DNA from 2 places in the Shewanella sp. 5S214 genome. Region 2 is predicted to be linked to the other one. Evidence: predicted binding sites of a transcription regulator. Region 2 holds the regulator's gene; the other holds the start of a gene.
The links. The regulator MetJ, encoded in region 2, represses methionine synthesis genes. The targets are predictions, from matches to a motif close to TAGACGTCTAGACGTCTA.

Region 1 (4,208 bases), on a different contig from region 2:
CAAATTGCTCTTCAGTTGGGGTAGAAATAGCATAACCATTGTTGCGACAGAAAAAGATGGTAGGAGACTTGAGTACTGCGGCCATATTCAAACCAGCATGGAAGTCACCTTCTGATGCAGCGCCTTCACCAAAATAACAAATGGCAACATTACGCTTGCCTTGTAACTTCATTCCATAAGCAACACCAGTCGCCTGCGGAATTTGCGTTGCCAGTGGTGACGAAATGGTTTGGTAATTGAGTTCACGGCTGCCGTAATGGATCGGCATTTGGCGACCTTTACCTAAATCTTTCTCGTTACTGAACATTTGATTCATAAATTGTTCAGTACTAAATCCACGATAACGCAATGAGGCGTGTTCGCGATATTGAGCCAAAATGACGTCGTCTTTATCCAGCGCTGCTGTGCTGCCGATAATTGAGGCTTCTTCACCGGTACAGGTCATGTAAAAACTAATTCGTCCTTGACGTTGCGCACCCAACATACGCTCGTCTAATACTCGTGTAAAAACACAGGTATCAAATATTTTTTCGGCCAGAGCCTTGTCGATTACTGGTAAAACCGCATTTTCATATGTGGTGCCATCAGCTTGCAAAATACGCAAAATGGGGATGTGCAATGACGCTTTGTCTAAGAAGCTGACACGGTGCACTGTTTCATTGGTCAGTGGTGCGTTGCTCATATTATGCTCTTGTTATTGTTAAGCCATGTTCAACATAAACATGGCTTTATTTATACTATGCGAGTAGACATTACGTTAACGTAAACTACCTATCAATACTTACTCTCACTGTAAACGTATTTTACTCACGATTGACATGTATATATTGCTTTACGACTATAAGATTGACTCGTTCGGTGCAGGTACTAAACATAGCACTGTACGCTGTCCAATGGGTACATTTGCATTCGGAAATACAATGGCCTCTTGTGGCTGTTCGACGGTGATCGCTTTACCACCTTCTGTCGCTAACACAGCCCCCAGAGTAAAGGCACTGAAGTTTTCTGCATCACCAGCAAAGCTAAATTCAAAGTCATCGAAATGTTTATTAATCGACCTAGACACCTTATACAAGTTGACCTTACTTGCGTCAAACTCAACAGGCGCTAACTGAGGCTCAGTAATCAGTTTTTCAAGCATAGTATGAGTTTGGTCAAAACGACTCATGTCGTTTTGACCAAATGGCATCACTTTTCCTAATTCAACGGTAAATGCATCTGCTTGAAATTGCTCTGAGGAGTAGTAGCTAAACGTAGTTGTCGGTTCATGATGGAATAATATGGTATCAACACCACATGCCGCCAAAAACATAATTTGCTCGCCGCTAAAAGCACGACCTGGACGGTATGGGTAAATGGCAAACTTTTCATGCTTTGAAGCACGGATTGCAGTATGTAAGTCGTAATGAATGCGTTGATTGTCGCTATTGGCATTGAAAAAGTCAGCCACGTATTGCTCTAACGCTTTAGCTCGATGGCGCTCTGGGTGAGTTAAACCCTCGCCCTTTGAATGCGCACCGCTAAATAGGCGATTCATGTTTTCATCAATAAAACGGGTTTTATTAATGATCGCAGCGGGATTACCGATTAAAAACATTACACGCTGCTTGGCCACTATACGTTGAGTCAGCAAATCTTTAATCAGTTGATTGCATATTTCAATTGGCGCAGTTTCATTACCGTGCACGGCACATGACAACACTATGTCTTTAGCGGCAGTTGTTGGCGTAAATACAATCACCCCAGTATCTAATACATCAACCCGAGTATGTTGGGCTAACATAAAGTCATACGCTGCTGGTAGTCGAGTCGGATTGGCTAAGGTATAGGCTAAAAAATCGTGGTTTATCATCAGGTCAGATAACACTATCAACTCCTTGTCTCATTATTATATGGCGTAGTTAAACTTGACGTAAACGGCTGTTAACTAAGATGCCTATTGCCACAGATTCTATCATAGCCAAAGACTATTTTATTGCAGGCATATGTTAGTTTTATTTATTAATAAAAGTTTGCTTGCAAAACATCACAATATTCAACACAATTACAGCCATCTAGACTTCTATAATATATTTTAAGGGTATGTCATGGCGTTAGCAACATTTGGTGCAGGCTGTTTTTGGGGTGTTGAATATTTTTTCCGTGAAATTGACGGCGTCAGTAACGCAACGTGTGGCTACATGGGTGGTAAAGACACTGCAACAACTTATAAAGAAGTGAAGACGGGTTCCACTGGCCATGCTGAAGTTGTCCAAGTTGAATTTGATCCTGAAGTGATCAGTTTTAACGACCTACTGGATGTGTTTTGGAAAAACCATAACCCGACCATGTTAAACATGCAGGGTGGCGACATTGGCACTCAATATCGCAGTACGATATTTTTTCACGATAAAGAGCAAAAAGCCCAAGCTGAAACCTCAAAGCTGGCATTAGCACGCAGCGGTAAATGGGGACAGCGTCATATTGTGACTGAAATTGTACCGATACAAACATTCCACATAGCCGAGGAATATCACCAGAATTATTTAGAAAAAAATAACCTACCAACTTGTCACTTGGTTTACTAATAGCATCGAGACAAATAGTACTTTGCTTATTATGTGATCAATCAAAATCACTGATATTTTTGAGTTTACGACACATTGTTGAAATAAGAGGGATGTCCTTATTTCAACAATGAAACAAAAATACACTATTCGAACAACGGCAGAGGATAGATTTTTTTGTTAGCATGTACATAATATTACTCATCGATGTTAAATCAATAACCCAGTCACACTATTAACTCTTATAGATATATAAATAGTAAATAAATAATCCAAGAGTAAAAATACTGACCGAAGAAATAATGTAGAACCACGCAAGTATTTTGTCTTTGCTTCGACTAAAGCGTTTTGTTGCTTCAATATTAACAAGAGAAGCATGACGTTTGAGGTTAGGCCAAGCGATAACCCCAGCGTATGCAACCATTCGTACACCTATACCTTTATCCCAAGCTGGGAGCTCTATCCCTTCTTTCAACATTTCTTGCTCAAGATGTTTAATAGTAATGCGGCCAAATAAAAATATGGCAATACCCCATATAAGCAATACAATAAAAAATAATACCGCCATCCAGCTTTCTGTGGATAGTTCTGCCATGAGTCCCCCTCACCCCTCACTCTTAGTCCTACAAATTCAGTGCTTGCGGCATAATTTTAACCAATTGAATCAAATAATAAACTTTCGCAATTAAAGCTCAGATAAAATTTAGAAACTTAACCATCAGATGTTGTTAACAGAGCTATTGCTAATCAAGACAAATGGGAGCTAAATGGTTAACTGTTACTTAGCGTAGTATTTTGTCGGGTTCAAGAAATAAATAAAAAACTATTAATACAATAAAAAAGCTAGCCACGGAAATAATATACAACCATGCAAGTTTTTTATCTTTTTCCCGGGTAAAGCGTTTAGTTGCCTCTATATTAACAAGAGAAGCATGTCGCTTGAGGTTAGGGAAAGCAATTATCCCTGCATAAGCCACAATTCGCGAACCAATACCTTTATCCCATGTAGGTGGATCTATTCCTTCTTTTGCCATTGCACGTTCAATATGCTTAACAGTAATGCGGCCAAACAAGAATGTTGATATACCCGAGATAAAAATATTGAAACACCAATAATAGCCATCCAATTTTCAACAGAAAGTTCAGACATCAATATCTCACTTATAAATTATTCAACCATGAACCTATGCAGTCCATTGATCAAATTAATCACCACTTTAGCTGCAAGATATCCAGTAGTACCAGTAGTACAAGAATAATTTTCAAATTAGTCTTCTGAACCATATAGAAAATAGGCTGTAAACATAATAGTAAAAAAAATAGCGCTAGAAACCTGAACGAATACAGCCAAGTACCAATCAAGTTTTCGACTTAAACGTCTAGTCGCCTCGATGTCGACAGTGGAAGCGTTTCTTTTTGCATTAGGGCGCATAATGATACTGGCGTATGCAGGATATCTCATACCGATACCTTTATCCCATTCAGGAGGTAATATCCCCTCTTTCGCCATCTCGCGTTCAATATATTTAACGGTAATTTGACCAAATAATAATATGGCGATCCCCCATATAAGAAATGACAGTCCGCCAATAATAGCCATCAAACTTTCTGTGGATAGTTCATCCATGAAAACCTCGATTATAAACTGCTTAAACAGTCACC
Region 2 (4,208 bases):
GCCACTATCGTTAATATCTTTCCAGTTAAAATAGGCGCGCTCTACTTTTAACTCATCACCACTGGTGCTACCGCTACTGGTGCCATCCATGGTGAATGAGTTCCACGAGTCGAATACTTTAACCCCAGCTGAGTCTCCCCAACTCTTAAACATGGTTAAGCGTCCGGCAAAGCTGACGTTGTCCCATACTTTGGCATCAATGTTTAGGCGTAACCGGGTAGTGTAAAATATGTCGTTATTAATATCTTGTTGGGTTTTTTGGCCTAACACCATTGGCATAATGCCTTGCAGCATACCGCTTTGAAACGCGCTGGCTAAATCAGGATTAGCCATCATCATTTGGCCCAATGGTGAGGTGGCACTATTTGGATCGCCAAATGCTCCTGACATGGCTTTCGCGCCAAAATCAGAAAAGTTAACGTTCATGGCAGGGTTCCATGTGACATTTTGATAATGTAATGAGTGTGCTTTGGTTCTAAAGTCACCAGTGATGGACACTCTGTCCAGTGCCGTATGGCGCTCAGTTTTATCAACCCGTGAGTTTAAGTCGTCAAGATCTTCGGTAATGGTGGCCAGTTGTTGTTTAAGATCGGCAATTTTTTGTGCATCGGTGTCTGCCGCTAAGCTAGCGCCGCTCATGAAAAGCGCATTAGCTACAAGTATTGATATCAGAGTTCTCATCATCTTTCTCTCCCCCTAAACTTGCCAAATGTATAAGCTGATGTGGCAAATTTTTGGTGTAAAAATCCCTGAGGCTAAGCCTCACTATTTTGTCAGTTTGGTTATTGGCTGATGTTGACGCTTAAGACGACAAGGCCCTAAGCTGTAATGACTTAGCCACAGGTTGCTGGTTGGTCTGAATCGGCTGCGTGGTCATATAAAAACTGTTGAATATCTTTCAAGTCTTTTTCTGATAGCGCCTCGAAAACAGCAGGTTTGGCTTTATGCATATCACGGGTGAAAAAGCGATCCCACTGGCTCATGGTTTTGGTCATAGGGGTGAGCTCTTTGCCTTCACTATTGGCACTGTGGCAAGCTTTACATTCTTTTTTATAAAGATGTTTACCTTTTTTAGGGTTACCACCTTCTGCAGCCATTACTTGGCTACCAAGAGAAAATGCAATCGCGATTGCAATACCAACTTTAACGTAAATGTTCATCATTTTATCCTCTACAAAGCTTTTTATGGCTGGTGCCTTAGCAACATATATTTATTGTTTTGCTGTAAATAATGTTACCTAAAAGGGGGTAGTGTTAATTTGAAGTAGATCATATCCATGAGAAAAAACTAATTGAAAAAAAGTTAATTGATAAAAATCTAATGGAGTTGGTGTGATGCAGATCTATTGTCTAGAGGGTAATAGTTTGCTAGAGGATAAATTAACGTTTAGTGACAGGGATTCAGCCACATAAAATAATGCGCAGCCCTGTTTATTGGAAGGTCATTTGATAAAGAGAATCAGTGAGTGGCGTTAAATTAATGCGATTGTCGACTTTATTACTAATATTGTTGCGCTAATGCTACACAATATTAATGTCGCAGCCCGGGTTTTCTCTTTATCGACACGGCCAATTAATCGACCAGAGACAAGGTAGCCAGCAATGACTGAGGGGAGTAATAGCAGTGATAGCCATAAATGTTTTACTTCAACTAAGCCGACAACGGCTAAAATAGCCAATGCGATTAATGAGCTAAAGACAAAAAAGGCTGATAGCGCCGCCCTAAATTGACTGGCATCTTGACCGGCAAGTAAAATGGCCATTGGTGGGCCGCCGATCGCAGCGATATTGCCAAATATGCCCGAAAATACCCCAGCGATAAATAAACTGATGCGATTGATTGGTGCGGTAAAGCGAAAGACGCTTAGGATAACGGCAATAAACACGATTGCTGCAATCACCAAGCCTAGTATGGCTTGTGGTGCAAACAGTAATAACCCAGCACCTAAAAATCCTCCTGGAACACGTCCAAGTAAGGCATATTGTAATCCATTAAACTGTAGGTGGCCGCGCTCTCTAAACAAGGTCATTGCAGAGATTGCAAAACCCATGGCAATAATAGGAACGGGAACTAATTGAGGATTAACAATATACAGCAGTGGGCTTGCTACAACGGCTAACCCAAAGCCAATTAAGCTTTGGGTTAGCGCGCCAAAAAATACAATAATTGATGCCAGTATCAAAGTGGTTGGATCGATAAATGACATCATAATTTCTCTTTAAAATATTACTGCTTATAGCAATCCACATTGAAATTGGATCTATTTTAGGCGTACAGCAACTTTGCCTTTAAAAGACTGCCTCGAATACCACGCTAATCATTTTCGCTAAAAGAGCAAACTTCAATAAGGATTGGTATCAATGGGCAGTTTTAAAGTCGGTGAGGGATTCATTAACCTGTAGGTTATTCGAGCTCTTCCCATTCGATACCCATATCATCCATTAACTTTTTCGCTTCACTTGGAATGCTATCAGGCTGATCTTTTGATAAATCACCGTCATAAGGTAATGGTTGACCTGTGTACGCGTGCAAAAATGCTTCGCATAGCAGTTCACTGTTAGTTGCATGGCGCAGATTATTTATCTGGCGACGCGTCCGCTCATCTGTCAGTACTTTTAATACTTTTAAAGGGATAGAAACCGTAATTTTTTTTACTTGTTCATTTTTTTTGCCGTGTTCGGCATATGGGCTGATATATTCGCCATTCCATTCAGTCATTAACTTACCCTTAACGATAAATACGCTGCAGATTTTAAACCGTTACAATCTCTAGTCAAATTATTGCTACTATTTAATCCCGATGCAAATAGATTTCTCGATGTTTAGACGTCTAAACGTCTATTTTGGTTGACTCGGAGGGAACTCTTCGGTAAATTTGGACGTCTAGACATCTATTGTGTGTTTGTGACTTTTTAGGAATCAATTATGACTCAGTATCAAAGTGCCACTTTGGCCGTTCGCCAGGGTATAGAAATAGACACACAACATGGTGCTATTGTGCCGCCGATTTATTTATCGACCAATTATTCATTTGATGGCCACACTAATCCTCGCGAGTTTGACTACAGCCGTTCAGGTAATCCGACGCGTTGTATATTAGGTGAGGCGATTGCAAAACTTGAGCAAGGTGTAACTGGTGTGGTGACATGTACCGGTATGGCGGCCATTACCTTAGTGACCAGTTTGTTGGGCCCAGATGATTTATTGGTTGTGCCGCACGATTGTTATGGTGGCAGTTACCGTTTATTTACTAACCTGGCCAAAAAAGGTCAATTTAAGTTATTGGTTGTTGATCAAACTGATGCGCAAGCGCTGGGCAACGCGATAGCGCAAAATCCCAAAATGGTCTGGTTAGAAACGCCATCAAATCCATTACTGCGGGTAGTCGATATTAATGCGATCAGTATCGCTTGCCATGAGGTTGGCGCGTTAGTGACGGTTGATAACACTTTTTTGTCGCCAATATTACAACAACCTTTATTGTTGGGGGCCGATATCGTTATTCACTCAACCACCAAATACATTAATGGTCACAGTGATGTGGTCGGTGGCGCTGTGGTGGCTAAAGATGCTGAAGTGGGTGAATTATTACATTGGTGGTCAAATACCCTTGGATTAACCGGTTCTGCTTTTGATAGCTATTTAACCTTACGTGGCTTAAGAACGCTGGCAGTCCGCATTCGTGAGCATCAACGTAATGCGCAAAAAATTGTAGAATTACTCAATGCCAGTGATGTGGTTGCCAAGGTGTATTACCCAGGGCTAAAAGACCATCCGGGTCACGAAATTGCCGCAAAACAACAACAAGGTTTTGGCGCTATGTTAAGTTTTGAATTAACCGGTGGCGAAGCTGAAGTGGTGGCCTTTTTACAGGCATTATCTTTGTTTAGTATTGCTGAAAGTTTAGGCGGAGTGGAAAGTTTAGTTGCTGTTCCTGCCACCATGACTCACCGTGCAATGGACCCACAGGCAAGGCAACAGGCTGGTATTAAAGACACTTTACTGAGATTATCTGTCGGTATTGAAGATGCAGATGACCTGCTCGCGGATATTCAAGCCGGTCTCGCCGCTGTTACTGCGATAAAATCAGCTTGAGTTGGCTTAATTCGAGTTTAAGTTTGCTGTGGTTCCGGCCAAATAAAGTAAAATAGAAAATATGCACTTGCCACACTGTTTATTTCAAATTAGAAGTATAGCTGTCGCAATA

Region 1: a site for MetJ is predicted at 2,048-2,065, ahead of msrA (peptide-methionine (S)-S-oxide reductase MsrA). Genes of this name have one in related genera too.

What each region holds. Positions count from the first base shown of each region.
Region 1 covers NZ_JBGOOV010000023.1:10,869-15,076, forward strand. Annotated here, with positions in the region: gene ACED29_RS15065 (thiamine pyrophosphate-dependent dehydrogenase E1 component subunit alpha) at 1-682, opposite strand, end outside; gene astE (succinylglutamate desuccinylase) at 839-1,867, opposite strand; gene msrA (peptide-methionine (S)-S-oxide reductase MsrA) at 2,088-2,567, shown strand; gene ACED29_RS15080 (hypothetical protein) at 2,782-3,141, opposite strand; gene ACED29_RS15085 (hypothetical protein) at 3,329-3,580, opposite strand; gene ACED29_RS15090 (hypothetical protein) at 3,562-3,696, opposite strand; gene ACED29_RS15095 (hypothetical protein) at 3,814-4,173, opposite strand.
Region 2 covers NZ_JBGOOV010000004.1:183,832-188,039, forward strand. Annotated here, with positions in the region: gene ACED29_RS04205 (DUF3373 domain-containing protein) at 1-681, opposite strand, end outside; gene ACED29_RS04210 (cytochrome c) at 834-1,163, opposite strand; gene ACED29_RS04215 (sulfite exporter TauE/SafE family protein) at 1,473-2,210, opposite strand; gene metJ (met regulon transcriptional regulator MetJ) at 2,405-2,719, opposite strand; gene metB (cystathionine gamma-synthase) at 2,927-4,096, shown strand.